DNA from 4 places in the Chitinibacter mangrovi genome. Region 3 is predicted to be linked to each of the others. Evidence: predicted binding sites of a transcription regulator. Region 3 holds the regulator's gene; each other region holds the start of a gene.
What was found. The regulator sigma-54, encoded in region 3, starts transcription at its own class of promoters, with help from an activator protein. The targets are predictions, from matches to a motif close to CTGGCACGCTTCATGCTT.

Region 1: flgB (flagellar basal body rod protein FlgB) is a predicted target of sigma-54. The motif match lies at 5,013-5,030, and genes of this name have one in related genera.
Region 2: flgJ (flagellar assembly peptidoglycan hydrolase FlgJ) is a predicted target of sigma-54. The motif match lies at 2,014-2,031, and genes of this name have one in related genera.
Region 4: glnK (P-II family nitrogen regulator) is a predicted target of sigma-54. The motif match lies at 6,245-6,262, and genes of this name have one in related genera.

What each region holds. Positions count from the first base shown of each region.
Region 1 is NZ_CP157355.1:912,795-920,714, reverse strand. It holds gene ABHF33_RS04285 (polyamine aminopropyltransferase) at 1-121, opposite strand, end outside; gene ABHF33_RS04280 (DUF350 domain-containing protein) at 185-586, shown strand; gene ABHF33_RS04275 (SPFH domain-containing protein) at 684-1,823, shown strand; gene ABHF33_RS04270 (GFA family protein) at 1,972-2,376, shown strand; gene ABHF33_RS04265 (DUF6404 family protein) at 2,379-2,738, shown strand; gene ABHF33_RS04260 (DUF4178 domain-containing protein) at 2,738-4,213, shown strand; gene speD (adenosylmethionine decarboxylase) at 4,377-4,805, shown strand; gene flgB (flagellar basal body rod protein FlgB) at 5,059-5,463, shown strand; gene flgC (flagellar basal body rod protein FlgC) at 5,496-5,909, shown strand; gene ABHF33_RS04240 (flagellar hook assembly protein FlgD) at 5,926-6,606, shown strand; gene flgE (flagellar hook protein FlgE) at 6,622-7,920, shown strand, end outside.
Region 2 is NZ_CP157355.1:903,302-911,221, reverse strand. It holds gene flgG (flagellar basal-body rod protein FlgG) at 1-79, shown strand, start outside; gene ABHF33_RS04220 (flagellar basal body L-ring protein FlgH) at 130-798, shown strand; gene ABHF33_RS04215 (flagellar basal body P-ring protein FlgI) at 808-1,899, shown strand; gene flgJ (flagellar assembly peptidoglycan hydrolase FlgJ) at 2,063-2,995, shown strand; gene flgK (flagellar hook-associated protein FlgK) at 3,025-5,208, shown strand; gene flgL (flagellar hook-associated protein FlgL) at 5,235-6,593, shown strand; gene radA (DNA repair protein RadA) at 6,655-7,920, shown strand, end outside.
Region 3 is NZ_CP157355.1:3,096,878-3,104,797, reverse strand. It holds gene ABHF33_RS14670 (NusG domain II-containing protein) at 1-82, opposite strand, end outside; gene rapZ (RNase adapter RapZ) at 72-926, opposite strand; gene hprK (HPr(Ser) kinase/phosphatase) at 927-1,871, opposite strand; gene ABHF33_RS14655 (PTS sugar transporter subunit IIA) at 1,954-2,427, opposite strand; gene hpf (ribosome hibernation-promoting factor, HPF/YfiA family) at 2,532-2,858, opposite strand; gene ABHF33_RS14645 (RNA polymerase factor sigma-54) at 2,889-4,283, opposite strand; gene lptB (LPS export ABC transporter ATP-binding protein) at 4,307-5,029, opposite strand; gene lptA (lipopolysaccharide transport periplasmic protein LptA) at 5,026-5,520, opposite strand; gene lptC (LPS export ABC transporter periplasmic protein LptC) at 5,474-6,073, opposite strand; gene kdsC (3-deoxy-manno-octulosonate-8-phosphatase KdsC) at 6,084-6,599, opposite strand; gene ABHF33_RS14620 (KpsF/GutQ family sugar-phosphate isomerase) at 6,665-7,642, opposite strand; gene ABHF33_RS14615 (monovalent cation:proton antiporter-2 (CPA2) family protein) at 7,811-7,920, shown strand, end outside.
Region 4 is NZ_CP157355.1:1,939,269-1,947,188, reverse strand. It holds gene ABHF33_RS09245 (HD-GYP domain-containing protein) at 1-480, shown strand, start outside; gene ABHF33_RS09240 (PAS domain-containing protein) at 493-1,011, shown strand; gene ABHF33_RS09235 (methyl-accepting chemotaxis protein) at 986-2,446, shown strand; gene ABHF33_RS09230 (methyl-accepting chemotaxis protein) at 2,582-4,186, opposite strand; gene amt (ammonium transporter) at 4,324-5,835, opposite strand; gene glnK (P-II family nitrogen regulator) at 5,862-6,200, opposite strand; gene ABHF33_RS09215 (accessory factor UbiK family protein) at 6,451-6,711, shown strand; gene ABHF33_RS09210 (GNAT family N-acetyltransferase) at 6,819-7,319, shown strand; gene ABHF33_RS09205 (F0F1 ATP synthase subunit epsilon) at 7,447-7,875, opposite strand; gene atpD (F0F1 ATP synthase subunit beta) at 7,887-7,920, opposite strand, start outside.

The sequences.
Region 1 (7,920 bases), 1.4 Mb from region 3:
ATGAAAACTGCAACACCGAATCGCCCATCAAATAGCTGGCCAGCGCCGCCGCGATCAGCTCATAGGCTAAGCCACATGACGCCACAATAAAAACCGAAAGAATCAGCAGCTTTTCTCGCATGGATATTTCTAGATATTTGGTAGAGAATGACAGGATTATGCCTGAACCTAGTAAGGAATACGCATGCTACACAGCTATTTAACGCCATTGATTGGCTATTTCAGCTACCTCGCCAGCGGCGTCGCAATGCTGATTGTCTTTGCGATGCTGTACATCAAAATCACGCCGTATGACGAACTCAAATTGGTCCGCGAAGGCAATGTGGCCGCCGCTTTATCATTTGGTGGCGCGCAGATTGGTTTTTCCTTTGCGCTGGCCTCCAGCGCACTGCATCTGAATCAGCTGGAATTTTTTGTGATCTGGGGCGCACTGGCCGGCGTGGTGCAGATTGTGGTGTACGCCTTTCTAGTCAAATGCATCAAGGGTATGCCATCGCAGATTATGGAAAACAACGTTGCGGTGGGGTTACTGGCGGGGAGTATCTCGCTGGCGGTCGGTGTGATTAATGCGGGGTGTTTGTCTTAATCGACAACCGTGAGTTCAGCCTAGATTCGGTTTTGGACATGTTTTGCAGCTTGTTTTAATTGTTTGAATTTTTTCTGCCTTGCAGATGGAGCACATCATGGGTCTCGGTTCGTTTATTAAAAAGCAATTTATCGACATTCTGCAGTGGAATGAAGACAGCGACGGCGTACTGGCTTATCGCCATCCGATGGCCGATTTCGAGATTCAGTATGGCGCCAGCCTGACGGTGCGCGAGTCGCAAATGGCCGTATTTATTAATGAAGGCCAGATTGCGGATGTGTTTGGCGCGGGCATGTATAAGCTCACCACGCAAACGTTGCCGGTGCTGACTTACCTGAAAAACTGGGACAAGCTGTTTGAGTCGCCGTTTAAATCGGACGTGTATTTCTTTAGCACGCGGCTGCAGCTGGGCCGTAAATGGGGCACGCCGCAGCCGATTACCATTCGCGACGCCGATTTTGGCATGGTACGCATGCGCGCATTTGGCGTGTATTCGTACAAACTGGTCGATCCGAAACTCTTCTTTAGCGAAATCAGCGGCACGCGTGAAGTCTATACGCGTGATGATTTAGAACTGCAATTGCGCAATCTGGTGGTGGCAACGATGACCTCGGCGCTTGGCGGATCGGGTGTGCCTTTCCTCGATATGGCTGGCAATCAAGGCCTGATGAGCCAGAAAATCAGCGAAGCGCTGACGCCGGTATTCGCCAAATACGGCCTTGAGCTCGATAACTTTGCGGTTGAAAACATCAGCCTGCCCGAAGAGCTGCAAAAAGCCATCGACACGCGTATCACGATGGGCATGATTGGCAATATGCAAACCTACACGCAATATCAGGCAGCGAACGCAATCCCACTCGCGGCGCAAAACGAAGGCGGTCTGGCAGGCATTGGTGCAGGCATGGCCGCTGGTGTTGGCGTTGGGCAAGCTATGGCGAATGCCATGAATACAGCAATCAATCCGGGCGCGATGACCAATGCCTTGGGTTTCGGCGGCGTTGCAGCACCAGCAGGAGCCGGTGTGGTAATTGGCGCTGACGGGGGTATGGGCGTAGGGGTGATGGCTGGATCGGCTCAGCCGCCAGTACCCACTCAGGGTGCCGCAGCGCCTGCCGCCGATCCAAACAGCCCGCAAGCAAAACTCGGCCAGCTGAAAGGCCTGCTCGATCAAGGCTTAATTAGCCAAGCCGATTACGACAGTGCGAAAGCGGAAGTGTTGAAAAAGCTGATTGGTTAAATGTGGTAGGGCGTATTTAACGCGAAGCGGTAATACGCCAAATAGTCTGCATGCGGCGTAGTGCCTGTGGCGACTACGCCCTACTGCGCTTGATGTAGGCGTATTGTGCGTTTGATCAATATCACGATAAGCGGGATAAGAATAGAAGATGAGCTTTAAAGGTTCATGCGCTTGCGGTGCTGTGGGGTATGAAGTAGCCAGATTGGCGAGCGCAATCACTCACTGCCATTGCCAAACTTGCCGCAAAACCCATGCTGCAGCGTTTAATTCGGCGGCGGGGGTTGAGCCTAGCGATTTTCGCTGGCTGCGTGGCGAGGATCTGCTCAGTCGGTTTGAATCATCGCCGGGCAAGGTGCGGTATTTCTGCTCTCAATGTGGCAGCCATCTAGTTGCTAAAAAAGAAGGGCGTCCCTTATTGGTATTGCGCGTCGCTACTTTAGATGAAGACCCGCAAGCTACGCCCACTGAACATATTTGGACTTCGCATCGTCAACCTTGGCTGGCGTTTGAAGGTTTGGCAGAACATGAAGAATGGCAGCCGGGGAGAGGCTAAAAATGGCTCGTGATGAAGAGTTTGAAAGAAAAAAAACGGCAGCATTAGCTGTATTAATGAAAGAAGGCGTATTCAAAAAAGCTCGCTGGCCTTGGCAATTAAATTTTTTGTGGGCTTTAGGTTTTAAGATTAAACCCCCTTTGTTCGGTTCATTTATCCCAAATGCAATTAGTCTTGGTTTGCAATGGGGATTGATGTTTGGTGTTCTTTCATGGATTTTTCTTTTTAATCCAAACAATACTTCTCTGGAAATGTTTGTTGGTTTGACTGCGTTGGGGGCATTGTTTTTTGGCTTGGCGATGGCTGGAGTTTTTTATTTGCAGGCCCGAATACAACAATTACCTAGCTGGGAAAGCCTTTAATGTTCCGTACTGCTTGCCCCTCGTGCGGCGCTGAGGTTTTATTTCGCTCGACGATTTCGGCGATTTCCGTGTGCGAGTATTGCCAGTCCACTGTGTTGCGCAGCGCCGATGAGGTCAAAGACATCGGTAAAATCGGCAAGGTGCTCGAAGATTATTCGCCGATTCAGATCGGCACTTCAGGCGTATTTGCTGGCCGCGCGTTTACGGTGATTGGCCGGATTCAGTTGCGCTACGATGCGGGGTTGTGGAATGAGTGGTATGTCTCCTTCGATGGCGACAAATATGGCTGGCTGGGCGATACATCCGGGCAGTATATGTTCACGCTGCCGCTGCCCGAAGGTGGTGCGGCCAATGCGCCGCAGTTTGAATACCTATCGCCCGAAATGCGCTACGAGCACGGCGGCCGCGCTTATGTGGTGACGGATAAGCGCACTGCGCAGTGCGTCGGCGGGCAGGGTGAATTGCCCTTTGTTGTTGGCAATGGCTATGTGGCCAAAGTGGTCGATTGCCGCAGCGGTGATCGCTTTCTGACGATTGATTATTCGGATGTGAATGCCGCCAAACCCAATCCACAGCTGTATGTCGGCGAAGCGGTCGAGCTGAAAAATCTGCAGGCGCAATTACTGCGCAGCGATGACGAGATTCAGCGCAGCGCGGGTCGGCTGAAGGGGACGGCCAATGTGCTCGATTGCCCGAGCTGCGGTAATCAGCTGCAATACCGCGCCGGTGTCGCCACGCAAATTGTCTGCGCCGCGTGCGGCTCGGAAGTCGATTGCTCAGGGGATCGGGCGCTGGTGCTGAGCAAGCACACCGAGGCTGAGCGTTATCATGCGACGCTGGATGTGGGCGACTCGACCATGATCAGCGGGGTGAGCTGGACGGTGATCGGTCTGATCGAGATGGCCGAGACCGAGGATGACGATTCGCATTGGACCGAATACCTGCTGTATAACTGGCAGCAAGGTTTTCAGTGGCTGGTGGAGGCCAAAGACGGCTGGTCGCGCGTCAAAGTGCTGAATGAAATGCCCGAAAGCTGGAGCGATGCGCACGCCACGCTCAAAGGCCAGCGCTATAGCAAAATGTACGACAGCTACACCGCCAAAGTGGTGTACGCCGCAGGGGCGTTTAACTGGCGGGTGAGCGTTGGTGATCGGGTGCAGCTATGGGAATACCAGAACGGTAGCGAGCGCTTGTGCAAGGAAAAAAACAACGCCGAAGTGGTGTGGTCGCAGGCGAGTAAAATCAGCAATCAGCAAATTGCCCTGTGGTTTAGCAAGGCCAAAGTGCAGACCATCAAATCGGACGAAGACAGTGGCGATCAGCGCAGCATGGCCTGGCGCTACACGCTGATTTTGCTGGCGATCAATTTGCCCCTGGTGCTTTTTGGGGGTGAAGTGATTGAAGGCTTGTTCTGGACTGGTCTGGCCGGGTATATCCTACATTGGCCACTCAATAAAAGTGATTCCGACGAATGAGCAAGGGCTTTTACAAAATTTACTGCATCGCCATTATTACGATTTGCACGCTGTTCAATCTGTCTTCGTGCAGCGAAAGCAGCAGCTCTTCAAGCTCGTCGGGAAGTAGCCGCAGCTGGAGCAGTGGCTCGTCGGGCGGCTGGAGCTCGGGTGGTGGGCATAAATGAAACTTGAATCGGCCTTATCGCTGGCTGCTGATCCCAATACTCACCTTCACAGTCACCCTCATCCTGCTTCGCCCTGCTTGCCGTTGGGGCGACATCTGATTGCTGATTTTCAAGGCTGCCTGGCCGCTGTGCTATCCGACCCAACCCTGATTGAGCAAGCCATGCTCAAGGCGGCGCTGGCAGGGCAAGCGACGGTGCTGCAGCAACACTTTCATCATTTTGGCGTTGGGCAAGGGGTGACGGGGATGCTGCTGCTGATGGAGTCCCATATCAGCATTCACACCTGGCCGGAGCATGGCTACGCTGCGATTGATCTGTTTATGTGCGGTGCCGCCAATGCCGATGCGGCACTGTCTGTGCTGGCCCAGGCCTTGCAGCCACAGCAACAGACGCAGCAAGTGCTGGTGCGAGGAGTTTCTAGCTAGGGTATTGCCTTGTAAGTTATATCCATGTTGATCTTGATGGCTATACCCTTGATGGTATTTGGCGATGTCTGCAAGTGTTGGCAAAATATTCGCCTGTATTGATTTCCTCCCCAGCGCATTGGCAAACACAGCGGCAATCCTTGCCGCTTTTTTCATGCGCTGACGTTGTTAGAGCCAGCTAATACGCCATTTTCAGCTCTATTTTGTCTGGCATGAATCGTGCTTACATGAGTGCATTCTTATGGAGTGCAGCATGCTGGGCAAAATCGACAATTACTTTCGCAATCAGGAAACCGCGTTGAAAATGCGCTCCTATCGCCAGGAAGTACTGGCATCCAATATTGCCAATGCCGATACGCCCAACTACAAGGCGCGTGATTTCGATTTCAAAGCGGCTTTTGACACCGCGCGTGCCGAGCAGCAAACCGCTACGCTGGCCATGAGCAATCCGCGCCACCTGCAGCCCTCCACCCAGGTTGATATTTTTTCGCCCGAGCTGAAATACCGCAACGAGCGTCAGCCGTCGATTGATGGTAATACCGTTGATATGGATACCGAGATGAAAGAATTTACCGATAACGCCATCCGCTATCAGGCCGCAGTGACTTTCGTGCAGCGCCGGATCGAATCGATGAAAACCGCGCTAACTGGTCAGTAAGACCGATACAGGCAACAGAGGTAATACGCTAAATGTCGATGTTTCGAGTTTTTGATGTGGCAGCGTCCGGCATGCGGGCGCAATCGGCGCGCCTGAATGTCGTGGCGAGCAATCTGGCCAATGCCGAATCGGTGACCAGCTCCAACGGCCAGCCATACCGCGCCAAGCAGGTGGTCTTTCAGGCCCAGCCGATGACCGTGAGCAACAAGCAATCCGTGGGCGTTCAGGTGGCTGGGGTGATCGAAGATCAGGCGCCGCCCAAACTGGTGTTTGACCCCAAAAGCCCGTTTGCCGATGCCAATGGCTATGTGGCCATGCCCAATGTGAATGTGGTGGAAGAAATGACCAATATGATTTCAGCGTCGCGCTCTTACCAGACCAATATCGATGTAATGAATACCGCCAAGACCTTGCTGCTGCGCACGCTATCACTGGGTCAGGTTTAATCAGGAGTAACAGATCATGGCGACATCTCCAGTTTCCGGTTCGTTTGACTACAGCTCGCTCAATACGCGAAAAACTGCCACCAAAACCGATACCGAGCAACAGCAAGACCGGTTTATGAAATTGCTGGTCAAGCAATTGCAATCGCAAGACCCGATGAATCCAATGGATAACGCGCAAACCACCAGCCAGATTGCGCAGATCAATACCGTTAGTGGCATTGAAAAGCTCAATCAGACCATGGCGGGGATGGCGGGCATGTACGCAGGTACTCAGGTCATGCAAGCGGCAAACCTGATCGGCAAAGAAGTCCTGTCCCCCGGCAATGGTTTCCGCTTTGATGGCAGCAAGTCGGTTGATTTGCGCTTCAATATTCCCGAAGGTACCAGCAATGCGATGGCCAGCATTTACAACGACAAGAATGTTGAAGTCGCCAAAGTACCGGTGACGACCACCAAAGCTGGTTTGATTCAGGTGGCCTGGGATGGCAAAAAGGCCGATGGCACCGTCTTGCCAGCTGGTGAATATAAAGTGACCGCCAAGGCGCAAAAAGATGGCAAGGAAATTGCTTTAGAGACTGCAACCTGGCAGGTGACCAAATCAGTCGCATTTGGCAGTGACGGTGTTGAGGTGCATCTGGCCAACGGTGGCAAAACCAATTTTGGCAGCCTCATCCAGATCCAGCAGGCAAACGGTTAAGGTAAGGGGTTTATCATGGGTTTCCAACAAGGCTTGAGCGGCTTGAATGCCGCCGCAAAAAATCTGGATGTGATCGGTAATAACGTTGCCAACGTCAATACGGTCGGCTTTAAAGGTTCGCGTGCCGAGTTTGCTGATATTTATGCCAGTACCTTCGGCACTGCATCGAATATTGCCGGTATCGGTGCCAAAGTCACGACGATCGCCCAGCAGTTCTCGCAGGGTAATACCACCTCGACCAATAATCCGCTGGATATTGCGATTACCGGCAACGGTTTTTTCCGGATGCAGGATCGTAGTGGCAGTATCAGCTATGCGCGAAATGGCCAGTTCCAGCTCGACAAGGACGGATACATTGTTAATAACGGTCAGTTCCTCACTGGCTGGGGCGTTGATCAGGGTACAGGTATTTTTCTGGAAGGCTCAACACCGGAACCGATTCAACTGCAGTTTGCTAATATCGGTGCCCGTTCAACGGGTGGCTCGGGTGTCACTGGCGCAGGTTTGAATCTGGGTGCAAATCTGAATGCATCGGATAAAGTGATTAACGATCCGACCAATGCAACTGCCCCAGGACCTGCATTCTCTTCTACTGATCCAACGACGTATAACTATTCAACCTCGGCTACTGTATTTGATTCGCTTGGTGTGGCGCATACGCAAACGCTGTATTTCCGCAAGCAGGATCCTGCAGGTGGTGGTGCGGTAGGTAGTTGGGATGTTTACTATTCGCTTGATGGCAAGGATGTTAATTCCAACGGCACGCTGGCACCAACTGCAGGCACTCGCCTAAAGGGCGAAATGAGCTTTGACGCGAACGGCAAATTTGTCGATTACTCGTCGAATATTGCGACTCCGGGTGCGACTGCAGCGGCAACGGATGACTGGTTCGAGATCGTTAGCGGCCCAACCGGGATTGATAACGGCTCGAATGGGCTTAATTTTCAGCTGTTTTTTAATAAATCGACTCAGTTTGGCAGCCCGTACAATGTGAATACATTGACGCAGGATGGTTATACCGACGGTGTGCTCACCGGTATTTCTGTGAGCAAGGAAGGCGTGGTGCAAGGGCGCTATTCCAACGGCCAAAGCCGTAATGTGGCCAAAGTGGTGTTGTCCACCTTTACCAATCCGCAAGGTTTGCAGCCACTGGGTGATAACCGCTGGGCCGAATCTTTCGGTTCTGGCCAGCCACTGACCAATGGCCCAGGCCAAGGTAATACCGGTTTTTTGCAAGCGGCGGCGGTAGAAGACTCCAATATTGACCTGACCTCCGAGCTGGTGAATCTGATTACTGCGCAGCGCAACTATCAG
Region 2 (7,920 bases), 1.4 Mb from region 3:
GGCTCAGCGGGCGTTTGAGCTCAACTCCAAAGCCGTGACGACTACCGACCAGATGTTGGCCAAGCTGACGCAGATGTAATTGTGAAGTAGATGTATCAGATGTATTTGTGAGTCATAAGTAAAGCGAAAATGAAAAAAATTGCCGGTATTTCCCTGTTACTGCTGAGTTTGACTGCTTGCGTTGCGCCACAATCGATCGTGACGCAACCTACTTCGGCACGCTCGCAAGCGGCAGTCACGACAGGCAGCAATAATGGGGCAATTTTTCAAGCCGGCACTGCAAAGATGCTGTTTGAAGAACCAGTAGCCCGCCGGATTGGCGACATTGTGGTGGTGACGATTGAAGAGAATCTGACCGCCGCCAACAAGGCCAATAGCAGCACCAACCGTAATGGCTCGCTCTCGCTGGAAGGCTCGGCAGATCTGCCGTACATGCCGTCTATTCTGAGCCGCCTGTTTGATGCGCAGGCCGATCTGAGCAGCACCAATACCTTTGCCGGAAAAGGCGAAACCAATAGTACCAATACCTTTAGAGGCAGCATTGCCGTGACGGTGACCGATGTATTTGCCAACGGCAATCTGGCCATTGGTGGCGAGAAGCAGGTGGTGGTCAATGGCTACAATAATGTCGTTCGCTTCACCGGTGTGATCAATCCGAATGACATCAAGGCTGGCAATACCATTTCGTCGACGCGAGTGGCCGATGCGCGCATCGAACAAGTGGGGCAGGGAGCGATTGGTGACGCCAATACCATGGGCTGGATGCAGCGATTTTTCCTTTCCGTATGGCCATTCTAGGTGGGGTATATGCGTAAACTGATTTTAGCAATTGCCCTCTGTGTCTATACCTTGCCAGTGTATGCTGATAAGTTAAAAGATCTGGCCAGCTTTGCCGGTGTGCGCAACAATCAGCTGGTCGGTTATGGGCTGGTTGTCGGTCTGGACGGCAGCGGTGATCAGACCACGCAAACGCCGTTTACCGTGCAATCGGTCGTCAATATGCTCACCAATATGGGCGTGCAGGTGCCTGCTGGAGGCAATTTGCAGTTAAAAAACGTGGCCGCTGTCACGGTAACTGCCACGCTGCCACCGTTTGCCCGCCCCGGCCAGCCGCTGGATATTGTCGTGTCGTCGATTGGTAATGCCAAAAGCTTGCGTGGAGGCACGTTGCTGATGGCGCCGCTGAAAGGCGCTGACGGGCAAATTTACGCGATGGCGCAAGGCAATCTGGTGGTCGCTGGTGCTGGCGCATCGGCAGGCGGCTCCAGTACACAAATCAATCAATTGGCGACAGGCCGGATTCCCGCTGGTGCCACGGTGGAGCGCGCGGTTCCCACCTTGCTGGGCAATGGTGAATTTGTTCAGCTTGAATTGCTGAAAACCGATTTTTCTACTGCCAGCCGTGTGGTGAATGCGATCAATAGCCAGATTGGCCCGGTTGCTGCGGCGCTCGATGGGCGGGTGATTCAGGTGCGCGCACCGCTGGACCCGAATCAGCGCGTGGCTTTTCTGGCTCGGCTGGAAAGCGTCAACGTCACGCCCGGTGAAGCCTCGCCCAAGGTGATTATCAATGCGCGTACCGGCTCGGTGGTGATGAATCAGGCGGTGACGATTGACCCTTGCGCGATTGCGCACGGCAATCTCACGGTGACCATTCTGGCCGACAACAAGGTCGAGCAGCCCAAGCCTTTGGCCAATGGTCAAACCGCGAAAGTGCAAAATGCAGAAATTGACATTGACGTTGGTAAAGGCCCGGTGGTGCGTTTACCCAAGGCGACCAGCCTGAATCAGGTGGTGCGGGCGCTCAATGCCGTGGGCGCAACGCCGCAGGACTTGCTGGCGATTTTGCAGGCGATGAAAATTGCCGGTGCTTTGAATGCGGAATTGGAAGTGATTTAACTGGCAGTCAACTCTTATGGGTATATTGTTGTAGCCTTTGTTGAGGCTTGCTTGTGGCGATATACTTGCTGATGTTTATTTTGAAGGCGCTCTATGGCAGAGCGCCTTTTATTTTGGGCATGCTCCTTGCTTGTAGAAGGCTGAGTTCTTCAGGAGTTGTGCCATGTTGCCCCGTGCCATTTTCGATTCGCAAAGTATTTCAGCCGATCCGCGCAGTCTGGATCGCCTGCGTGCGAGCAGTCTGAGCAATAAAGGTGCGGCAACACAGGGCGTTGCGCAGCAGTTTGAAGCCTTGTTGCTACAGCAGATGCTCGGTGCGATGCGTAAAGCTGCGCCGCCTGACGAGCTGGATCAAAGCGCAGCCAGCCAGATGTTTAAAGGCATGCGCGATCAGCAACTGGCGCAAAACTGGGCGCAAAGCGGCGGCATTGGCTTTGCCAATATGATCGTGCGTCAGCTCAATATCCAGGAAAACCCGGCTTTATTGCAGCAACCCTTGCGTAATGATGTCCGTTCCGCTCTTCGCCGTCCGCTGGCCTTGAATGCTGCCGCCGTGGCGGCAAAACCTGCCGTCCAGATGGGGGCGGTTGCCGCCAATCCCCAATCCAAATCTGGCACGGTTTCTGATTTTGTCGGTAAGTTGGGTGAGGCGGCTAAGTCGACTGCGGCAACGCTGGGTTTGTCGCCGCATCTGTTGCTGGCGCATGCCGCACTGGAAACCGGCTGGGGCAAGAAAGGCATCAAGGGCGCTGATGGCAGCGAATCGCATAATCTGTTCGGCATTAAAGCGGGCAGCGGCTGGCAGGGTAAAACAGTCGACGTGCTCACGACCGAGTACGTTGAGGGGCGGGCGCAAAAACGGGTTGAAAAATTTCGCGCGTATGACTCATACACCGAGGCCATGGCCGACTACGCCAGCCTGATCAAGCGCCGTTACGGTGCAGCAGTGGCGCAAGGCAGTGATGCCGTTGGCTTTGCCAAAGCGCTGGTGGCTGGCGGCTATGCGACCGATCCGCTTTACGCGCAGAAACTGACCCGGGTAGCCGACCGCCTGGCTGACCAACTGGCCGCGTTTGGCTCAAGACTTGGCGCGTAGTGCCGATAGAATATCGAGAGGTTTAGATCATGGCATCATCAGTTTTTGGTATCGGAGTATCAGGGCTTAACGCCGCCAATCTGGGCTTGACGACCACCGGGCATAATATTGCCAACGTCAATACCGACGGTTTTTCACGCCAGCGTCTGGCGCAAAGTGCACCCTATCCGCTGCTTTCCGGCAGTGGTTTTAATGGCCTTGGCGTACAGGTCGATTCGATCACCCGCATGTACGACCGCTTTTTAACCAAGGCGGTTGAAGTAGCGCAGAATCAGTCCAGCTATCAGGGCACGCGACTGACGCACCTAGCCGAAATCAATAACATCGTCGCCGATCCGAACGCAGGTGTATCGCCTGCATTGCAAGATTTTTTCAGCAATGTCCAAAATGTGGCGACTAACCCGGCCAGCCCACCATCGCGGCAAGCCATGCTCGCTAGCGCGCAAACACTGGTCAATCGCTTTCAAGTGTTTTCACAGCGCCTGGATGAGCAGCGTAATGCACTTAATGGTGAAATTAGCGACACAATTGGCAATATTAATAGTTATTCCGAACAAATTGCCGAACTGAATAATCGCATTGTCATTGCACAATCATCGGGTCAGCCGCCGAATGATTTACTCGACCAGCGGGATTTATTAGTCAAAGACCTCAATAAACTGGTGAAAGCCAATACGCTCACGCTGGATGACGGCAGTATCAATGTATTTATCGGTAATGGTCAGGGCTTGGTGGTTGGTGGGGTAGTCAATAAATTAACTGCCGAACCTAACCCGGCTGATCCGAAGCGAATTACGGTGGGGTATCAGCAAAATGATCAAACTATCTTTTTGCCTGAAAATCAGCTCTCGGGTGGGCAGCTTGGTGCACTGCTAGATTATCGCCGCCAGTCGCTTGATTTGGCGCAAAACAGCCTGGAACGTGCGGCCTTGGGCTTTGTTGAAACTTTTAATCAGCAGCATAAAGCCGGACAAGACTTGAATGGTAATCTGGGTAAAAATCTGTTCGATATTAAGCGCAGTAATAATGTTGATTTGAATGTGGGTGGTAACAATATCCGGGTGAGTTCACCTAGTGGCACGAATGAAAGTAGCGATTTTTCCATTACGCCAAGCGGCGGCGGATACGTGATCAAGCGGCTATCAGATAATGCCACCAGTGCTGTCCTGGCATTGGGAACTACCGATCCTGTGACCGGGCTGACTATTTCTGCTGCACCAGCTGGCGCAGTGTTGCCAGCACAGACAGGCTTTGCTTTCCCGCCGGCAATTAGCGAAATTAACTTCAATACCAATAACACTGGCAATGCCCAGCTGGGGGGTTATATTTCGGATGTTGGTAAACTCACTTCCAGCAACTACGAACTGAGCTTTGATGGTACTAATTACACCATGTACAAGCAGAGTGACGGGACTCGACAAATTTATTCTGCGGCTCAAATGACGCAAGGCATTAATCAGGATGGCCTCACATTGCGGATTGCATCCGGAGCGATGAATGCGAATGATCGATTTGTCATTAAGCCGTTGGAAGGCATGATTTCAAGCTTGGCGGTACGGATGACCGATCCTAAAGATATTGCGGCTGCTGCACCAATGCTGGCAAGCCTTGGCAATGGCAATACGGGCACGGTTAAAGTGGTGCAACACCTAGTCGATACCCCTTCGATTAGCTCGACCGATAGTGCAATCAATCCGGCGTTAAAAAATCCGGTGAACATTAATTTTACCAGTGCTAGCAGCTTTACTTACACAGACACAGTGACAGGGGTTACTTCCCCTGCGCAAACTTATACTGCCGGTATGACTTTACAGGTGAATGGCTGGTCAATGAAACTAGACGGAACCCCTGTGGCTGGCGATGCGATTGCTGTGGGCGCTAATATCAATGGCGTCGCCGACAATCGTAATGCACTGGCGCTTGGCAAGCTGCAAACCACACGTCTGTTGGAAAATGGCTCTGCCACCTATCAAGAATCGTATGGACGAATGGTGAGTACGATCGGGACGCAGACCAACGAAGCTACGATCCTGAGCAAGGCACAGGATAAGCTATTAACGAACGCCGAAAATAGCCGTGATTCGGTTTCTGCGGTGAATCTGGATGAAGAAGCTGCCAATTTATTGCGCTATCAGCAAGCGTACCAGGCTGCCAGTAAGGTAATTCAGATTGCTCAAAGCGCGTTTCAAGAAATCATCAATATTGGCCGCTGATGCTGTGTCATTAAGGAGAAGAGATCATGCGTCTCGCTACTACGACTATTTTTAATATCGGTGCCAAGAGCCTGCAAAGTCATATTGCTGACCAAGCTAAGTTGCAAAGCCAGCTGTCGTCTGGACGTAAAATTCTGACGCCTGCGGATGACCCGATTGCCTCGGCTCGCATTTTGGATATTGCACAGGCCAGGTCGATTAATGAACAGTATGCGACCAATAGTGCCGCGGCTGATTCGTTTATGCGATTAAGCGAAAGCACTTTGCAGCAGGTTGTTGGAGTAATTCAGGATGTGCAGCAGCTTAGTGTGATGGCCGGTAATCCTGCGTTGACTGCGAGCGAGAAGAAAATGCTCGATGCCCAGCTGCAGGGCAGCTACCAGGAGTTGTTGGGCTTGGCTAATACCTCCGATGGTCAGGGTAATTATCTGTTTTCCGGTTTTAAAGGAGATACCAAGCCATTTACAGAGACCAGTTTTGGGACGGTGAATTATTTTGGTGATGATGGTCAGCGTCTGGTTCAAATTTCTGATGGTCGGCAAGTGCCAATTTCTGAGTCGGGCGCTGATGTGTTTCAGCGTATTAAAAATGGCAATGGTTCATTTGTGACCGCTGCTAATGCAACCAATGTCGGTTCGGGTATTGTTAGCCCTGGTGAAGTGACTGATCCGCAAAAATGGGCTGCTGCACCTGCGCCTCGTGATTTTTCTGTTCAGTTTTATTGGCAGCCCAACCCCAGTAAACCTGATGCGCCGAATATTTCTTATGATCTGATCGATAGTACTGGCACTTCATTGATTACTGGTGCTGCCACTGCTGGCAATACTGCTGGGCCTCGTACTTATACTTCGGGTGGTGACATCGAATTCAAGCGCTTGCCAACTGATCCTGCCGGTGCCGCGTGGGATTTCGGGATTAAAGTGAGTGTCTCTGGCTCTCCAATCCCCCTTGACCCCATCACCAAAACGCCCACTGGGGTGGCCGGTGCTGCGGATCAGTTTTCGGTAAAACCAAGTTCGAATGTCGATTTATTCAGTATCCTGGGTAAACTGTCGACTGCATTAAATAACTATCAAGTTGATGGCTCTGGTAAAGGACAGGCAGCTTTTCAAAACCAGTTAAATACTGCGTTGTCTGATCTTTCGAATGCCTTGGGTAATATAGTGACGACGCAGGCCTACTTGGGTGCGCGTATGGTTGAGACTGATTCAGTCAAAGACACGACAGAGGATTTGAAGCTGCAATACGCCAAAACTTTATCGGGTTTGCAAGACTTGGATTATGCGGCTGCAATTAGCGATTTTGCCCAGAATCAGATGGTGCTGGATGCTGCACGAAAATCATTTGCCCAAGTGCAAGATCTTAGCTTGTTCAAGTATATTTAGGCTTATTCTGATCAGAACCAAACAACGGCTCGCTATGCGGGCCGTTTCTCGTTGAGCAACTATGAGCAAAGTAAAAAACCAGTTTGTTTGCCGTCTCTGCGGTGGCTTTTCTCCCAAGTGGCAGGGGCAGTGTCCGCAATGCGGCGAGTGGAATAGCCTGGAGGAGCAAGTAGCCCAAGTGGTCACGACCACTGGCCGTTTTCAAAGTCTGGCGGCGGATGGGGCAATCAAGAATCTATCGGATGTTGAAGCCGAGGAGCTGCCAAGAACTCCAACCCATCTGGCGGAGCTTGATCGGGTTTTGGGTGGTGGTCTTGTTCCCGGCGGAGTTGTGCTGATTGGCGGCGATCCCGGGATTGGAAAATCAACACTGTTGTTGCAAGCATTGGCCAGATTATCCGAATCTTTGCCTGTACTTTATGTGAGCGGTGAAGAATCGGCGCAACAGATTGCTTTGCGGGCACGCAGGCTTGGCGTGCCAGCAGCCAAAGTAAGGTTGTACCCTGAAATTAGTCTGGAAAAGATCCTGCATGCGCTTGAGCGCGAAGCGCCCAAAGTGGTTGTGATTGATTCCATTCAAACGATATATACCGAGGCTTTGACCAGTGCGCCGGGTAGTGTGGCCCAGGTGAGGGAATGCTCCGCCCAGCTGACCCGTTTTGCCAAAAGGCATGGCACGTCCATTTTGCTGGTGGGGCATGTGACCAAAGAAGGCGCTTTGGCGGGCCCAAGGGTGCTTGAGCATATTGTTGATGCCGTTCTGTATTTTGAGGGCGATACTCACTCGAGTTTTCGCTTGATCCGGGCAATCAAAAACCGCTTTGGCGCAGTGAATGAGTTGGGTGTGTTTGCGATGACCGATAAAGGCTTGCGTGAGGTGGCCAACCCTTCGGCACTTTTTCTGAGTCAACATGATGTGCCTGTGCCGGGCTCTTGCGTGATGGTAACGCAAGAAGGCTCGCGCCCTATGCTGGTTGAAGTACAGGCTTTGGTCGATGATGCCCATGCGGCACAAGTTAAACGGCTGGCGGTTGGGGTTGAGCAGAACCGGCTGGCGCTTTTGCTGGCTGTTTTGCACCGTCATGCTGGGATTGCCGCATTTGATCAGGATGTGTTTATCAATGCGGTAGGCGGAGTGCGGATTATCGAGCCTGCTGCGGATTTGGCTATGTTGATTGCGATTGTCTCATCACTCAAAAATAAAGCGCTGCCCAACAAGATGGTCGTGTTTGGAGAGGTGGGGCTCGCGGGTGAAGTTCGTCCTGTTCAGCGAGGGCAGGAAAGATTACGTGAGGCAGCAAAGCTGGGCTTTACGCATGCCATTGTG
Region 3 (7,920 bases):
TCAGCACACCCCATAGCGCGGCCAGTAGCAATAGACACAGCACATCGCCCCATTTCAGCAGCCGCCAGCTTTCAATAACCATCTTGCTCGCGGTGGCGGATCATCACCTGCCGGGAACGGGCAAAATGCCGTTTAAGCTCCTCAGCCAGATACACCGAGCGGTGTTGACCGCCAGTACAACCAATCGCCACGGTGACATAGCTGCGCTGGTCGCGCTCAAATTCGGGCAACCAGCGCTCCAGAAAGCCCAGAATATGCGTCAGATACGGGCCCACGGTGGGCTGGCGCATTAGGAAATCGGCCACCGGCTGATCCATGCCCGTCAGCGGGCGCAAATCGGGGTCGTAATAGGGGTTGGGTAGACAACGCGCGTCAAACACAAAATCGGCATCCAGCGGAATGCCGTGCTTAAAGCCAAATGATTCAAAAATCAGCGTCAGCTTGGCCTTATCCGAGACAATAAAATCACGGATCCACTGCCGCAACTTGGACGCAGCCATACCACTGGTATCAATACAATGCCCCATCTCCCGAATATCACCGAGTACTTCGCGCTCCATCCCAATGCATTCGCTCACAGTGAGCTGGCCATTGGACAGCGGGTGGCTACGGCGACTTTCGGAGTAGCGCTTGATGATGGTTTCATCATTGGCCTCCAGAAACAGCACGCGCACATCCACGTTCAGCTGCAGCAAGGCATCCAGATGTTCGGGCAGGCTGGTCAGGTTATGCGCACTACGGGCATCGACCGCAATCGCCACGCGCGGATAACCATCCAGATCCAGCATGGACACCGCTTGCGGCAACAAAGGCGCGGGCAGATTGTCGAGGCAGTAATAGCCCAGATCTTCCAGCGCCCGCAAAGCCACCGATTTGCCAGCGCCGGACAAACCAGATAACAGAACGACTTGCTGTGGAGTCGGCATTTATTCGCCCATTTCCATAAATTTCTGATGCCGTTCGATAAACTCGCGCGTCGAATCAATCCCGCGCAGCTGCAAAATATAATTGCGCACAGCCGATTCAACCAGCACCGCCAGATTACGCCCGGCGGCCACCGGAATCACCAGCTTGCGGATCGGTACATCCAGAATCGCCTGCGTGGCCGCCTGCATTTGCAAGCGATCGACTGGCGCGAGCGATTCGCCACCGGCTTTGGCCAGATGGATAATCAGCTTCAGGGTTTTTTTCGGGCGCACGGCGGTTTCGCCAAAGATGGTGCGGATATTCAAGACCCCGATCCCGCGCACTTCGAGAAAATCGCGCAACATCGGCGGGCAGCGCCCTTCCAGCGTCTCCGGGTTGGTCCGATAGACCTCGACCACATCATCGGCCACCAGACCGTGGCCGCGCGAAATCAGCTCCAGCGCCAGCTCGGATTTACCCATTGATGACTCACCAGTCAGCAAAACGCCGACCTCCAGCACATCCAGAAATACCCCATGCAGGTGTGTCGATACAGCCAGTGCCTTGCTTAGGTAGTAGCGCAATACCTCCATTAAATACGGAGACTGCTCCGGGCTGGTCAATAAGGGAACATGGTGCCTTTCGGCCGCGTCGCGCAGCGCATCAGGAACAACCTGCCCATTGGCCACGATCATCGCCGCCATTTCGCTGGCAAAAAGCTGATTGAGGCTATTGAGCTGTACATCAGGCGAGAGGCTGTTGACGTAGGCAATCTCGGCAATCCCCAGCACCTGAATCCGGTTCGGGTGAACAAAATTCAAATGGCCAACTAACGAGAGCGACGGTTTTTGCTCGCTGGCGTCATTCGAGAGCAGATTATTGGCCCCAGATTGACCCGCAACCCAGGTCAGGCGCAGTTTTTCGGCGTTATCAATAAATAATTGGCGGGCGGTAATCTGGGGCATACGATTCTCAAAAAAAAACTGCACCGATGAGATGCAGTCTTGATATTAACCAGCTAAGCAAACGGAGTCTAGCTCAATGCAGTTACGCAAAATCGGCGCCGTACGGCAGCCAGTTTGCGATGCGCTCCCACACCAGATGCGGCTCTGGCAAGGTATTGAGCTCTTCGCGCAATTGCTTGTCCGAAAAGAGTTGTGCCAGCTCGGACAGAATCTGCAAATGCAGATCAGTGGCATTGGCAGGCACCAGCAAGACAAAAATCAGCGACACCGGCTTGCCGTCGGGCGCATCAAACGGGATGGGTTCTTTCAGGCGGACAAAAGCACCCGTGGCTTCTTTCAGGCCTTTAATCCGGCCATGCGGAATTGCCACGCCCTGCCCCAAGCCGGTAGAACCGAGCTTTTCGCGGGCAAACAGGCTGTCAAAAATCACGCTGCGCGCAATGCCGTGGCTATTTTCAAACACAATGCCCACGTGCTCAAAAACGCGTTTTTTGCTACCAACGTCTAGATCGAGAAAAACATTGCTCGTTGGCAGAATTTTGGTAATCAGGCTCATGGTCTGTCTGTATTCCCTAGTGGACTGGGTATTGTACTTGCCTTGCTCAGAAACAAAAACGGGAACGACTCGCGGCGTTCCCGTTGTCTTGCTTACGCAACGAATTATTCTTCAATCACCGCTTGGTGTTTGATCGCTTCATTGCGATGAGAAGACATTTTTTCTTTGTGTTTGACCACCTGACGATCCAGCTTGTCCATCAGGACATCGATCGCGGCGTACAAATCTTCCTCAATCGCCTCAACGTGAATGTCTTTGCCGCTCACATGCACTGTGACCTCGGCTTTGTGCTGCAGTTTGTCTACCGTCAGAATCACAGACGCATCGATGACGTTGTCGAAATGACGGATTACGCGTTCGATTTTGCTGCTGACATACTCACGGATAGCTGGAGTAACTTCAAGATGATGACCGCTGATGTTGAGGTTCATATTATTGCTCCTTCGATTTATATCGCCCTGCTACAGGCTTTTGCGCTGACTGGCAGGCGCAATGTTCAGCGCCTCCCGATACTTGGCCACGGTGCGCCGCGCTACTGCGACACCTTGCCTTGCGAGTTCTTCAGTTATAGCACTATCCGATAGGGGTTTCTTCGGATTTTCCTGCGCTACCAGCTGTTTGATCAAAGCCTTGATCGATGTAGCCGAATTTTCGCCGCCGCTGTCGTTTTCAACATGGCTGCCGAAGAAGTATTTGTACTCCAAAACGCCGCGCGGTGTCAGCATAAATTTTTGCGTTGTCACACGAGAAATTGTCGATTCGTGTAATTCCAGCTCGTCAGCAATGTCACGCAAGACCATGGGCTTCATGGCTACTTCGCCATGCTCGAAGAAAGCTTGCTGTCGCGCGACGATCGCTTGGGCTACTCGCAAAATGGTACTGCCACGCTGTTCTATGCTTTTAATCAACCACCTAGCTTCCTGCAAAGCGCCAGCCATGCTCTCGCCAGCTTCACCCTGCAAGAGTCGCGCATACATTTCATTGACTTTAATTTTGGGCTGAGCGGCCTGATTCAAGCGTACAGTCCAGCGGCCACGCAACTTTTGCACCAGCACATCCGGCACCACATAACGTGTTGTATCCGCACCCCAGTTGGCTGCGGGCCGCGGATTAAGGCTGCGAATAATCTGCTGTGCCTGCCGTAACTGATCTTCATCACAATGGAACTGTTTTTTAATCCGTGCAAAGTCACGCACCGCCAACAATTCCAATCCTGCATCAATCAACTGGCGTGCCAATTCATACTCAGGCAAGTGCGGTGCGGACTTCAATTGCAAAAGCAGGCATTCGGACAAAGAACGCGTGCCGATTCCCAGTGGCTCCAGCTGCATCAGATACTGATGGGCGGTGCGCAGCTCATCAACTTCCAGTTCAAACTCCTGCACCAGCTCGTCGGGCAATTGCGCAAAGATCTCGTCCAGCTGCTGCGTCAGCAAACCATCCTCGTCCAGCGCTTCAATGAGCAAAGCGAGCAAAGCATGATCACGCGCCGACAAACCCAGCAGGCGTGCCTGCTGCAGCAAATGGTCGCGTAAAGTCACCTCGATGGCGACACGCAAGGTTGGGTCATGCTCATCGTCATCATCAAAAGAAGCCCCGCTTTTGACTTCGTCCCAGCGCAAACCATCCAGATCATCGCCCTGCTCGGCACTGGTTTCGGCAGTATCTGGTGCCTGCTCGGCTGCTTCAGGCTGATCAGCCGTGTCTTCACGTTCAAGCAAAGGGTTATCTGCGAGGTATTGTTCGATTTCCTGATTGAAATCGAGCGTAGACAGTTGCAGCAGCTTGATCGACTGCTGCAACTGGGGCGTGAGATTGAGCTGCTGCGACATGCGCAGCTGCAGTGATTGCTTCATAAATCCAGCGATAATATAAAAAACTACATGCGGAAATGCTCGCCCAGGTACACGCGGCGGACTTCTTCATTATTCACGATCTCGGCCGGTTTGCCAGCGGCCATCACGGCACCTTCCGAGATAATATAGGCGCGATCGCAAATCCCTAGGGTTTCACGCACATTGTGATCGGTAATCAACACACCGATACCGCGCTCTTTCAGAAAACCGATAATGCGCTGAATATCGATTACCGCGATAGGGTCAACGCCGGCAAAGGGCTCATCGAGCAAGACAAACTGCGGGTTGGACGCCAGAGCACGGGCAATTTCAACCCGACGGCGCTCGCCACCCGACAAGCTCATCGCGCTACTGTCGCGCAAATGTCCGACGTGCAGATCGTGCAATAACTCATCTAGCCGCTCGTCAATTTGCGCTTTGTCGTCATAGTGCAACTCCAGCACGGCTTTGATATTTTCGGCCACGGTCATTTTGCGAAAAATCGACGCTTCCTGCGGCAAATAGCCCAGCCCCAAGCGAGCACGTTTGTGGATGGGCTGGCGGCTGACATCGACACCATCGAGCTCAATCGAGCCCTGATCCATATTGACCAGCCCGACAATCATGTAAAAGCTGGTGGTTTTGCCCGCACCATTGGGGCCAAGCAGGCCAACCACTTCACCGCGGCTGACTTCGAGCGATACATCGCGGACTACGGTGCGTTTTTTATAGGTTTTTTGCAAATGCTGGGCTTTTAATGTGCTCATTGCGACGCGTCTTTCTTTTTCGGAGTCAAAGTAATGTTCACGCGGCCACCTGCCTTGCTCAGCGCTTGGTAATACTCGGTATTCATATCGTAGGTAATGGTGTCGCCAACGACCATATCCTGATTACGCTTGATCCAGGCTTTATCCATCAGCACCATCAGGCCTTTGGCACCGTCATAGTCAAAGCGCAGCGCTTCAGCGTCGAGCATTTCACCCGAGTCGAGTTTTTGCTTGAAGCGTACCGGACGCCCCTCACCTTTGGCGTACTGATTACCCTGTTCATCCTGACGGGTAGTGAGTTTGTCAGCACGCATAATCATCGTTCCCTGAGTGACGACCACATTGCCGGTGCAGACGCTTTGCTGGGTTTTCTGGTCCAGCGCACAATTATCAGCCACGATATTCATCGGCTTGTCACGGTCAGCCGTTTCTGCAACAGCCAGATTACTGAGCAGCAGTGCCAACAAGGGCAGTACGAGCGGTCGGAACATAAGTCATTTTTACCTTAGATTTTAAAATTAGCGTTTGTGCATTGTTGTCAGCGACAAATCCGACAGCTTCAGCATGATGCGGGCCCATATCGGCAACTACCGGGGCATTTGAGCTGGCTTGCTGACTGGCCTGATCAAGCCAGATATCCCGGCTGCGGATCAGCAAGGCCGCTTGCCCGTTAAAGGGCGCGCGCTCTAAGCGGGTCTGACCATAAAACCAGACCTGAGATGCTTTCAAAATACTTTTACCACGCTCGCCAGTCACAGTGATTACTGGTTTTCCCGGCTCGGTCTGAATCAGTTTGGGCTGCTCAAACAACATGGTGTCTTGCTGCTGAATATGCCTTACTTCTGCCGCGATCAACTCGGAGCGCTTTAAACCCTGCTCGTCAAAACGCACCAGTACGCCACGTTGGGTAATCATGTCGGGCGAATCTGGGCTCACCGCTTTTTGCGCGACAACGTCGATGGCCGCACGACTCAAACCCCAAATGAGTGCCGCAACCAGCAGCAGCAGCATCAGGGGCAAAGCCCATATGGTTAAACTGCGCAAAATGAGTGCCTTATTCCAGATAAGGAGCCATGGCGGCATCCCAAGTGTTCTGACTCTGCATGATCAGCTCGCAAACTTCACGCACCGCGCCATGCCCGCCCTGCCGCCCGGTTACATAGTGGGCGTACTGTTGCACCAGCTCTGGCGCAGCCGGGACCGAGACGGCAAATGCCACACGGCGCATCACGGGCAGATCAATCACGTCGTCGCCCATATAGCCGCAATCCTGCGCGCTAAGGCCCACTTCGGCCAGCAGGGACTGAAATGACGCCAGCTTGTCGTGCGCCCCCTGATGAACATAATCAATCCCCAGGTTGCGTGCGCGATGCGCGACCAGCTGCGATTGCCGTCCGGTAATAATGGCCAGCTTAACGCCGCTGTTTTGCAGCATTTTCAGGCCATGACCATCGAGCGAATTAAATGCCTTGAGCTCTTCGCCCGCATCGGTGAAATACAAACCGCCATCGGTCATGACACCATCGACGTCAAAAATCATTAATTTTACTTGCTTGGCTTGCTCGATCATTTTTCTTTTACTCAGGGTATATCATTGAAAGCATTATGAACAATACGGTACAGGGCAATACCCCGCTAAACCACCCGAGCACGCAATAGGTCGTGCATATTGATTGCCCCGACCAGCCGCCCCTCATCCAGAACGAGCAAACCGTTGATGCGCCGCTCTTCCATAATGGCCGCCGCCTCGGCGGCCAGGCGCTGAGCCTCTATGGTAGCAGGATTGCGCGTCATTACCGTCGCAACCGACGTGGCACGCAAGTCATAGTCGTGATCCAGTGTGCGGCGCAAATCGCCATCGGTGTAGATGCCTTGCAAATGGCCAGCAGCGTCAACGACCGCCGTCATGCCCATGCCTTTGCGACTGATTTCCAGCAAGGCATCGCGCAAGCTCATATTCTCCTGCACCACCGGTAAAGCAGCGCCACCGTGCATCAAATCGCGAACATGCACCAGCAGGCGACGGCCCAGACTGCCGCCCGGATGCGACAAGGCAAAATCATCAGCCTGAAAACCGCGCGCCTCCAGCAAGGCAATCGCCAGCGCATCACCCAGCGCCAAAGCCGTCGTCGTGCTGGCGGTTGGCGCCAGATTGTGCGGACAGGCCTCCTCGGCAATCGCCACATCCAGGTGTACCTGGGCCTCCACCGCCAATGTCGATTTGGCCTGCCCGGTCATCGAGACAATCGGCACCGCCAGACGCTTCAAACTGGGCAAAATAGCCAGCAACTCGTCGCTTTCGCCCGAGTTGGACAAGATCAGTACCAGATCTTGCCGGGTAATCATGCCCAGATCGCCGTGCGCCGCCTCCGCCGGATGAACAAACATTGCTGGCGTGCCAGTGCTGGCCATCGTTGCCGCAATTTTACGGGCAATATGGCCGGATTTGCCCATCCCCATCACCACAACTCGCCCTGTGATCGACAGGATTAATTCACAGGCACGATTAAACAACGCTTCATCCAGCCGCGCGGAAATCGATTCAATTGCCGCAGCTTCCACCGCCAAAACCCGGCGGGCGCAACGATAAGCATTTTGCATCACTTCAACCATGGCCTTAATTTTTGAGCCCGAATTATAAAAGACCTCGGCACTTGATGACAGCCATACGCTATAAATACCATTTTCTTCAGTTATACTTACATCAAACAAATCGGCCTTCCAATCCTTTTACAGGCTGATCCCTCCTTCATCCTGACTCACTGAGAAGCGTCCAGCGGCATGTCGTCCATTTTGCAAAATTTGCTCCTTCTGTTGGCGATTGCCGTCGTAACGGTGGTCATCTGCCGCAAAATCAAGCTGCCGCCGATGCTGGGCTATCTGCTGATCGG
Region 4 (7,920 bases), 1.2 Mb from region 3:
GGCTATTTGCACGATCTGGGCAAACTGGCGATTCCCAGCGAATACATCGAGCGCCAGGGCACGCTGGGCGAGCAGGAAATGGCGCGGGTTCGCTCGCACAGCTATCTGACGCTGGATATTCTGGGCGCCATCAAGGGGCTAGAGGACGTCGCTGAATGGGCGGCCTGCCATCACGAACGGCTCGATGGCAGCGGCTATCCTTACCATCGCACCGGAGCCGAGCTGACTTTGGGCTCGCGCATTATGGCGGTGGCCGACGTCTACACCGCGCTGACCGAAGACCGGCCATATCGCCCCGGACTCAGCCCGGCGGCCGTGCTCGACAACCTGCACGAGCTGGCGCAGCAGGGCAAACTCGATCCGCAGGTGATTGCCACGCTACAGGCCAATCTGGGCGATGTGGAAACCGCGCGGGTTCGTGCGCAAAATCAGGAAGGCATGGATTTGATCGAATTCTGGCAACTGGCCACACAGTCATAAGGCGGGCTCACCATGAAAAACCGCATTACCCCGACGCAACACGAAAAAATCATGCGCGAGAATGATTTTATCGTCTCCAAAACCGACACCAAGGGGCGGATTACCTACGGCAACCGCATCTTTATCGAGTACTCCGGCTATACCGAGCACGAGCTACTGGGCGCACAGCACAATATTATTCGCCACCCCGATATGCCGCGCGGCGTATTCAAATACCTGTGGGACACCATCGCCAGCGGGCAGGAAGTGTTTGCCTACGTGAAGAACATGGCCAAGGACGGCAGCTTTTACTGGGTGTTGGCCAATGTCACGCCAGATTACGATGCACAAGGCAATATCATTGGGTATCTGTCTGTACGCCGCTGCCCAAAACGCTCAGCGGTCGATACCTGCACAGGTTTATACCAGCAAATGCTGGCCGCCGAACAAGCCGCAGGCGCGCGCGACGCCTGCAATGCTTCGCTGGCGCTGCTGAACTCGGTACTGCAACAACAGGGGGTGAGCTATGAAGAATTTGTCCTTTCACTCTAGGGTGACGCTGGTGGTGATTTTCCTGTGCAGCCTGCTGGGGCTGCATTTCCTGCTGTCCTGGTATCTGCATGGATTTAACAGCTGGTCCTTGCTGCTTTTGCTGGCGGGCATCGTTTGCGGCCATCTGTATGTCATGAGATCGCGGACCGATCTGGCGCTGTTGCAGCAGCTGGAGCGCGTGGCCAGCGATGTGGCCGCCGGACAAGTTGGCGGGCGGATTTTGCATATTCCGAATACCGATGAATTTGGCCGCATCAGCTGGGCGATCAACGATATGCTTGATCAACTGGAAGCCTGCTTTCGCGAGCAGCAAACCGCGCTGCAAATGGCCAGCCAGGGGCGTTTTTTCCGCAAGGCGCAGCCTGTGGGTCTGCACGGCGTCTTTCGGGACTCGCTAGATCGCACCAATCAATCGCTGATCGTGCTGGAAAAAAACGCATTACAGGAGCGCCGTAACGGCTTGCTCTCGCAGCTGGGTGAGCTCAACACCCGCAATCTGCTCGCCAATCTGGAAATGACGCAGGGCGATATGGTCGGCATCGCCAGTGCGACCGACGAGCTGGCTGGGCTATCGAGCCAGAATGTGGCCGACGCCGAAGACAGCCGGGCGCAAGTGGTACAGCTGATCAATACGCTGCTGGCCATCATCGGGCATATCGACGACACCAGCGCCGCCGTCGATGGCTTTGGCGCGCTGGCCGCCAAGGTCAGCTCGTCGGTCAATATGATTGCCGATTTATCCGATCAGACCAATCTGCTGGCGCTCAACGCGGCGATTGAAGCGGCGCGCGCTGGCGAGCAGGGGCGCGGCTTTGCGGTAGTTGCCGACGAAGTGCGCAAACTGGCCGAACGCAGCAAGGCGGCATCGAGCGAAATCGGTGCGGTGATGACGGCCTTGCAGGAAAAAGCGGCTAGCATTAGCCGGGTTAGCGGCAGCATGCGCGAAATGGCGCATGAATCAGGCGAGCATGTGAGCGGCATCGAGCAACGTTTCCAGAGCAGCGAGCTGCGCGCCAAACAGGCTTTGCAACGGATTGCCTATGTGCAGGACGTCTGCCACGCCTCGCAGGCCAAGGTGGAAATTCTGTACTTCAAACAGAATGGCTATATCAATATGATGGGCGGCGATCTGGCGCGCAAAGCGCAGCAAACCTTGCAGATGCAGGCCACAGACAGCGTGTTTGGCCGCTGGTACGCCAGCGTGAACGAGCTGCGCGATTACAATCAATACGCTGCTTTCCGTGAATTGGCCATGCCACAGCAGCAGCTCTATCAAACCATGCACCAGATTGTCGCACTGGCCGCACACAATTGGCCGGACGACACCGGCTTGCAACAGCAGATCCAGCGTCAATTTACCAGCGCTGAACATGCCAGCCAGTCGCTGTTTCAATTGCTCGATCAGCTAGTTGAGCAAAAGCATCAGCAGCGCTAGGAATTCACGCCGCAAGCCGGGCAGCATTCAGGCAGCGATATAACTGATGATTCAATCAGACAACAATGGGTATATTGCTACAGGCCATATTAAAAAATGGCTACAGCAATATACCCACCGATAGTTGTATCGCAATTAAACTTTGAATTTGGCCACGGTTTGCGCCAGCTCGCGGGCTTGCTGGCTCAGGGCTTGAGACTGATCGGCGGCCGAGCCGAAAATAGTCAGGTTTTCCTGCGAGCTGCGATCAATTTCATCCAGATGCCGGGTCACCGCGACGCTTTGCTCGCTCTGAACCCCCATCACGCCCAATAGCTCGTCAACCGCATTCACCACATTCTGGCTGCTATCGACAATCAGCGACATGCTGTCTTGGGCCACCTGAGTCTGTTGCAGGCCCTGATCGGCCAAGGCGACATTCTGTGTCATGCCATCGACCACTTGCGCAGTCTGGCCGCGAATATTGCTGATGGCCGAAACAATATCTTGCGTCGCCTGAGTCGTGCGCTCGGCCAGTTTGCGCACTTCATCGGCAACGACGGCAAAACCACGCCCCTGCTCACCGGCTCGCGCCGCCTCAATCGCCGCATTCAGCGCCAGCAAATTGGTCTGGTCGGCAATTTCTCGAATGCTGATGACCAGGCTGGAAATCGACTCGGTTTGATCGCCCAGCTCCTGCACCGCAGACGCCGCTTGGTTAATCCCGCCTGCCAGCACCTGAATGCTGCCAGCCACCGATTTGACCCGCGCAATGCCATCGGAGGCGCGCAATCCAGCCTCGCGCGCCAGATCAATCGCCACATGCGTGCTTGTCGTCATCTGCGCCAGGCCGCTATTGGTCTGAGAAACGCTATCCTGAATGCCGTCCACGGCCTGCCGCATGGTCTGGGCGCGGGCGCGCAAATGTTGCACGCGTTCGGTTTGCCCACCGGCCGATTGCCCCAATTGCTCGGAAACATTGCGGATGGCTTTCACCACCTGCTGCAATTCCTGCTGCATCAGGCTCACGCCTGCCAGCACTGACTCGCGATTCTGATAAGGAATAGGCTGGCTCAAATCACCGGCACCAATTTTGCTCACCAGCTCGCGCAAGGACTGAGGCTCGATTTCGAGTGGCAAATAAATCTGCCGGGCAATCCACCATAAGGCGATACAAACCACCACGCCGACGAGCAGGAACAAAATCAGCATCTGCCGGGTTGAATCATCCAGCACCTGGTCCTGCTGCTGCAAAGCAGTATCGAAAGCTGTCTGCGCCTTGGCGTCCGCCGCTTCGATCAATGTGGCCAGTTTAGTGGCGGCACCGTCGATTTTATCGTCCATCGCAGCAAAAGTAGCTTCATCGGCACGCGCTTCGATCACTTTGGGCAGCTCGACAACGGCGCCCTGCTTGAGCTGGGCAAATTGCGCGGCAATCTCGGCCTTGAGCGCCGGATCGTCCACACCGGCAATCGCTGCTTCAATGCTTTGGCTGAGCTTGTCGGATTCGGCAATCCGTTCTGGATGAACCTTGCCTTCTTCCTTGTCGACAATATTGTCCATAGCAATCAGCGTAATCTCGATCACCTGGCTGCGCAGCTGGCCTAACAGATTGCTTTGATAGGCCAATTGCCCGGCAAGACCAACTTGCCGGGATATATCACGATGGCTAAGCCATGAGTTAGCAGCTAAAGCCAATAAACCGGCGACCACCGTCAAAGCCAGAATCAATAGCCACTGCTTGATTTGAATGTGTTTCATCGCCCTACCTGGCATGGATGCAAAACAGAGCTACCAATCTAGCAAATTACAGCCAGCTTGCCGAAAAAAAAGCCCACCAAGAGGTGGGCTTATCAATTGCACTTGGTTTACAAGTACACAGGAACACTTCAAATCGATTACAGATTGTAGGCTTTCTCGCCATGACTGGTGACGTCCAGACCTTCGCGTTCTTCGTCTTCTTTCACGCGCAGACCGATGGTCATATCAACCAGTTTGTAAGCAATCGCGGCCACGACACCTGACCAAACGATGGTCAACACCACGCCGATAGCTTGAATTTTGACTTGGGTAACAATGCTGTAACCGCTGGCCACGCCATTGGCAACATAATCCCACACGCCAGTACCACCCAGATCCGGGCTGGCAAACACGCCAGTCAGGATCGCACCGAGGATACCGCATACGCCATGTACGCCAAATACGTCGAGCGAGTCATCTGCACCAAGCAGGCGCTTCAGGCCATGCACGCCCCACAAACCGGCCACACCAGCGATCAGACCCATCACCAGACCGCCACCCACACCGACAAAACCCGCAGCAGGGGTAATCACCACCAGACCCGCTACCGCGCCAGACGCCGCGCCGAGCAAGGATGGCTTGCCTTTCAGAATCCACTCGGCAATCAACCAGCTCATCGCCGCTGCCGCTGGGGCAATCCAGGTATTCAGGAAGGCCAGTGCAGCAATACCGTTCGCTTCGAGCGCAGAACCGGCATTGAAACCAAACCAGCCAAACCACAGCAGTGAGGCACCAATCATCGTCATCGTCAGGCTGTGCGGCGTCATTGGGTCACGACCGTAGCCAACGCGTTTGCCAACAAAGTAGGACCCAACCAGACCGGCAATCGCAGCATTGATATGCACGACCGTACCACCGGCAAAGTCCAACGCACCATCTTTGAACAGGTAACCTGCGGTGGCCGTTGCTGCAGCACCGGCTTCAGCCGAAGTGTAGGCATCAGGACCAGCCCAGTACCAAACCATGTGGGCCATTGGAATATACGAGAAGGTAAACCAGATCACGCAGAACACCAGTACAGCGGAGAACTTGATCCGCTCGGCAAATGAGCCAACGATCAGGCCGCAGGTAATGGCCGCAAACGCGCCCTGGAAAACGATGTAGATCATTTCCGAAATGCCGATGCCTTTATTCCAGGTCGCAGCAATTGAATCCGGCGTTACACCTTTGAGCATGATCTTATTGAGCGAGCCAATAAACGCATTGCCTTCGGTAAATGCCAGGCTGTAGCCGTAGACCACCCACAGAATCGAGATCAGGCTGAACACAGTAAAGACCTGCATCAGCACCGACAGCATGTTTTTGCTGCGCACCAGACCGCCATAGAACAGCGCCAGGCCGGGAATCGACATCAGAATCACCAAAGCCGCAGCAATCAGCAACCAGGTGTTGTCACCCTTGTTGATCGTCACTGCTGGCGCTGCCGGCGCAGCTTCTACTGCACTGGCCACCACGGCAGAAGCGGCAACGGGTGCAGAAGCCTCGGCCTTGACTTCACTGGCCACCACCGCTGAGGCCACTTCAACCGTCGAAGCCACTTGCTCGGCAAAGCTCGGGGTGGCGAAAAACATTGCGCCCAGCAGCGCAATAGACCCTAGTATTTTTTTCATTTTGCTTATCTCCAGATGACTCAGACTTAGATGGCCGCTTCGCCGGTTTCGCTGGTGCGGATCCGCACGATATGGGCCAGATCGAAGACAAAAATCTTGCCATCGCCAATCTTGCCGGTATGCGCCGCTTTTTCGATCGCTTCAATCGCCTGGTCGAGCAGCTCGTCGGCAATGGCGATTTCGATTTTTACTTTGGGCAGAAAATCGACAACGTATTCGGCACCGCGATACAGCTCGGTGTGCCCTTTCTGGCGACCAAAGCCTTTCACTTCGGTCACGGTCAGGCCTTGTACGCCAATCTCGGACAAAGCTTCGCGAACTTCATCGAGCTTGAAAGGCTTAATGATTGCGGTAACAAATTTCATGGTTTGCTCCTTGGCTAGGAAATCATTTTTTGACGATGAACTCTTAGCACTAAGCATGCCAATTTATTTATCCAATAAAAATCAGCATGATAGCGCGCACACTGGACAAGTTCGCACTAGTTTGATACAGGCTGATGACGACAAAAAACCTCGCCGCACTTAATTAGTGCACGCATCCAGCGCATTGAAACTAAATGGCATCTGCTAAACTCATAGCTAAGCCACCCCCGACTCACGCAAGGAGCACCGTATGCTGAAAGATAAATTTTTTGATGAAATCGCTGGCAAGATTTCCGATGCCATTGCCGCCAGCCCCGCCAAGGATATGGAAAAAAACGTCCGCGCCATGATGGGAAGCGCGTTTAATAAGCTCGATCTGGTGACGCGCGAAGAATTTGAGATTCAGCAGGAAGTGCTGGCCCGCACTCGCGAGACGGTGACCCAGCTGGAGGCGCGCGTCGCCGATCTGGAAGCGCGCTTGCAAATGAATAATCCGCAAGACGGCATTTGAGCATGTAGTGCGGCTTGGTGAATTACAACAAGCATGATGAAAACCGAGCCTTGCGCTCGGTTTTTTTGTAACATTAAGTAACTTCACACAACAAGAACGAGAAAGCTGTGCTTGCCCATACCCTGCCTGAAACCCGTTTTGCCATTACCCACGCCAGCATTCTGGATCTGGATGATCTGGCACCGCTGTTTAGCGCCTATCGCCAGTTTTATATCGATCATGCCCCGCAGTACGCCAATCACTCGCAAAGTCGCGAAGAAGCACGCTCTTTTCTGGCCGAGCGGTTGGCCGTAGGCGATTCACGTCTGTACCTAGCGCGTGATGCGCAAGGCAAGGCGATTGGATTTGCCCAGGTTTATGTCAGCTTTTCATCTATGGCACTGTGCCGCTGCTGGGTGCTCAATGATCTGTTCGTCTTACCCGACAATCGCGGTCAGCAGATTGGCGAGGCGTTACTGGCGCAAGTTGAACGCGAAGCCAAGGCCACCGGCGTGGCGATTCTGACGATGGAAACCTCACCGGAGAATGTCCCGGCGCATCGCCTGTATCAGAAAATGGGCTATGTCCGCGAGATGGGGCATTTGCACTTTGTGCGCAAACTAGCCTAAGGTAAGGGGTATAGCGCCACAGGACAATCACAGTCTTGCCCACAGCAATATACCCATCAAAATAGCAGCCATAAAAAAACCAGCCCGAGGGCTGGTTTTTTAGTGCAAAACCATCGCAGAACGATGATTAGTGGCCGCGCCGTTTGATCTTGTCGATGACAGCAAGTTTTGCAACTGCTTCGACCAATTCGGCCTGCGCCATGGCAAAATCCATCGTGGAAGCGTGGTTTTTCAACGCTTCCTCGGCCTTGCGCTTGGCTTCCTGCGCTTTGGCTTCATCGATGTCTGCACCACGAATCGCAGTGTCGGCCAATACCGTTACCCCATCCGGCTGAACTTCGAGCATGCCGCCTGAAACAAACAGGATGACATCATCTTCGTTCGAGTTCGCGATCTTGATACGGATCGCGCCCGGGCGAATGCGGGTCAACAGCGGTGCGTGCCGCGGCAAAATACCGATCTCACCCTTGTCGGCAGGCGCTGAAACAAATTCAGCGACACCAGAGTAGATCAGCTCTTCAGCGCTAACTACGTCCACATGCATGGTCATGGCCATTGCTTAACCCCTTATTGCATCGATTTGGCTTTTTCGATCGCTTCT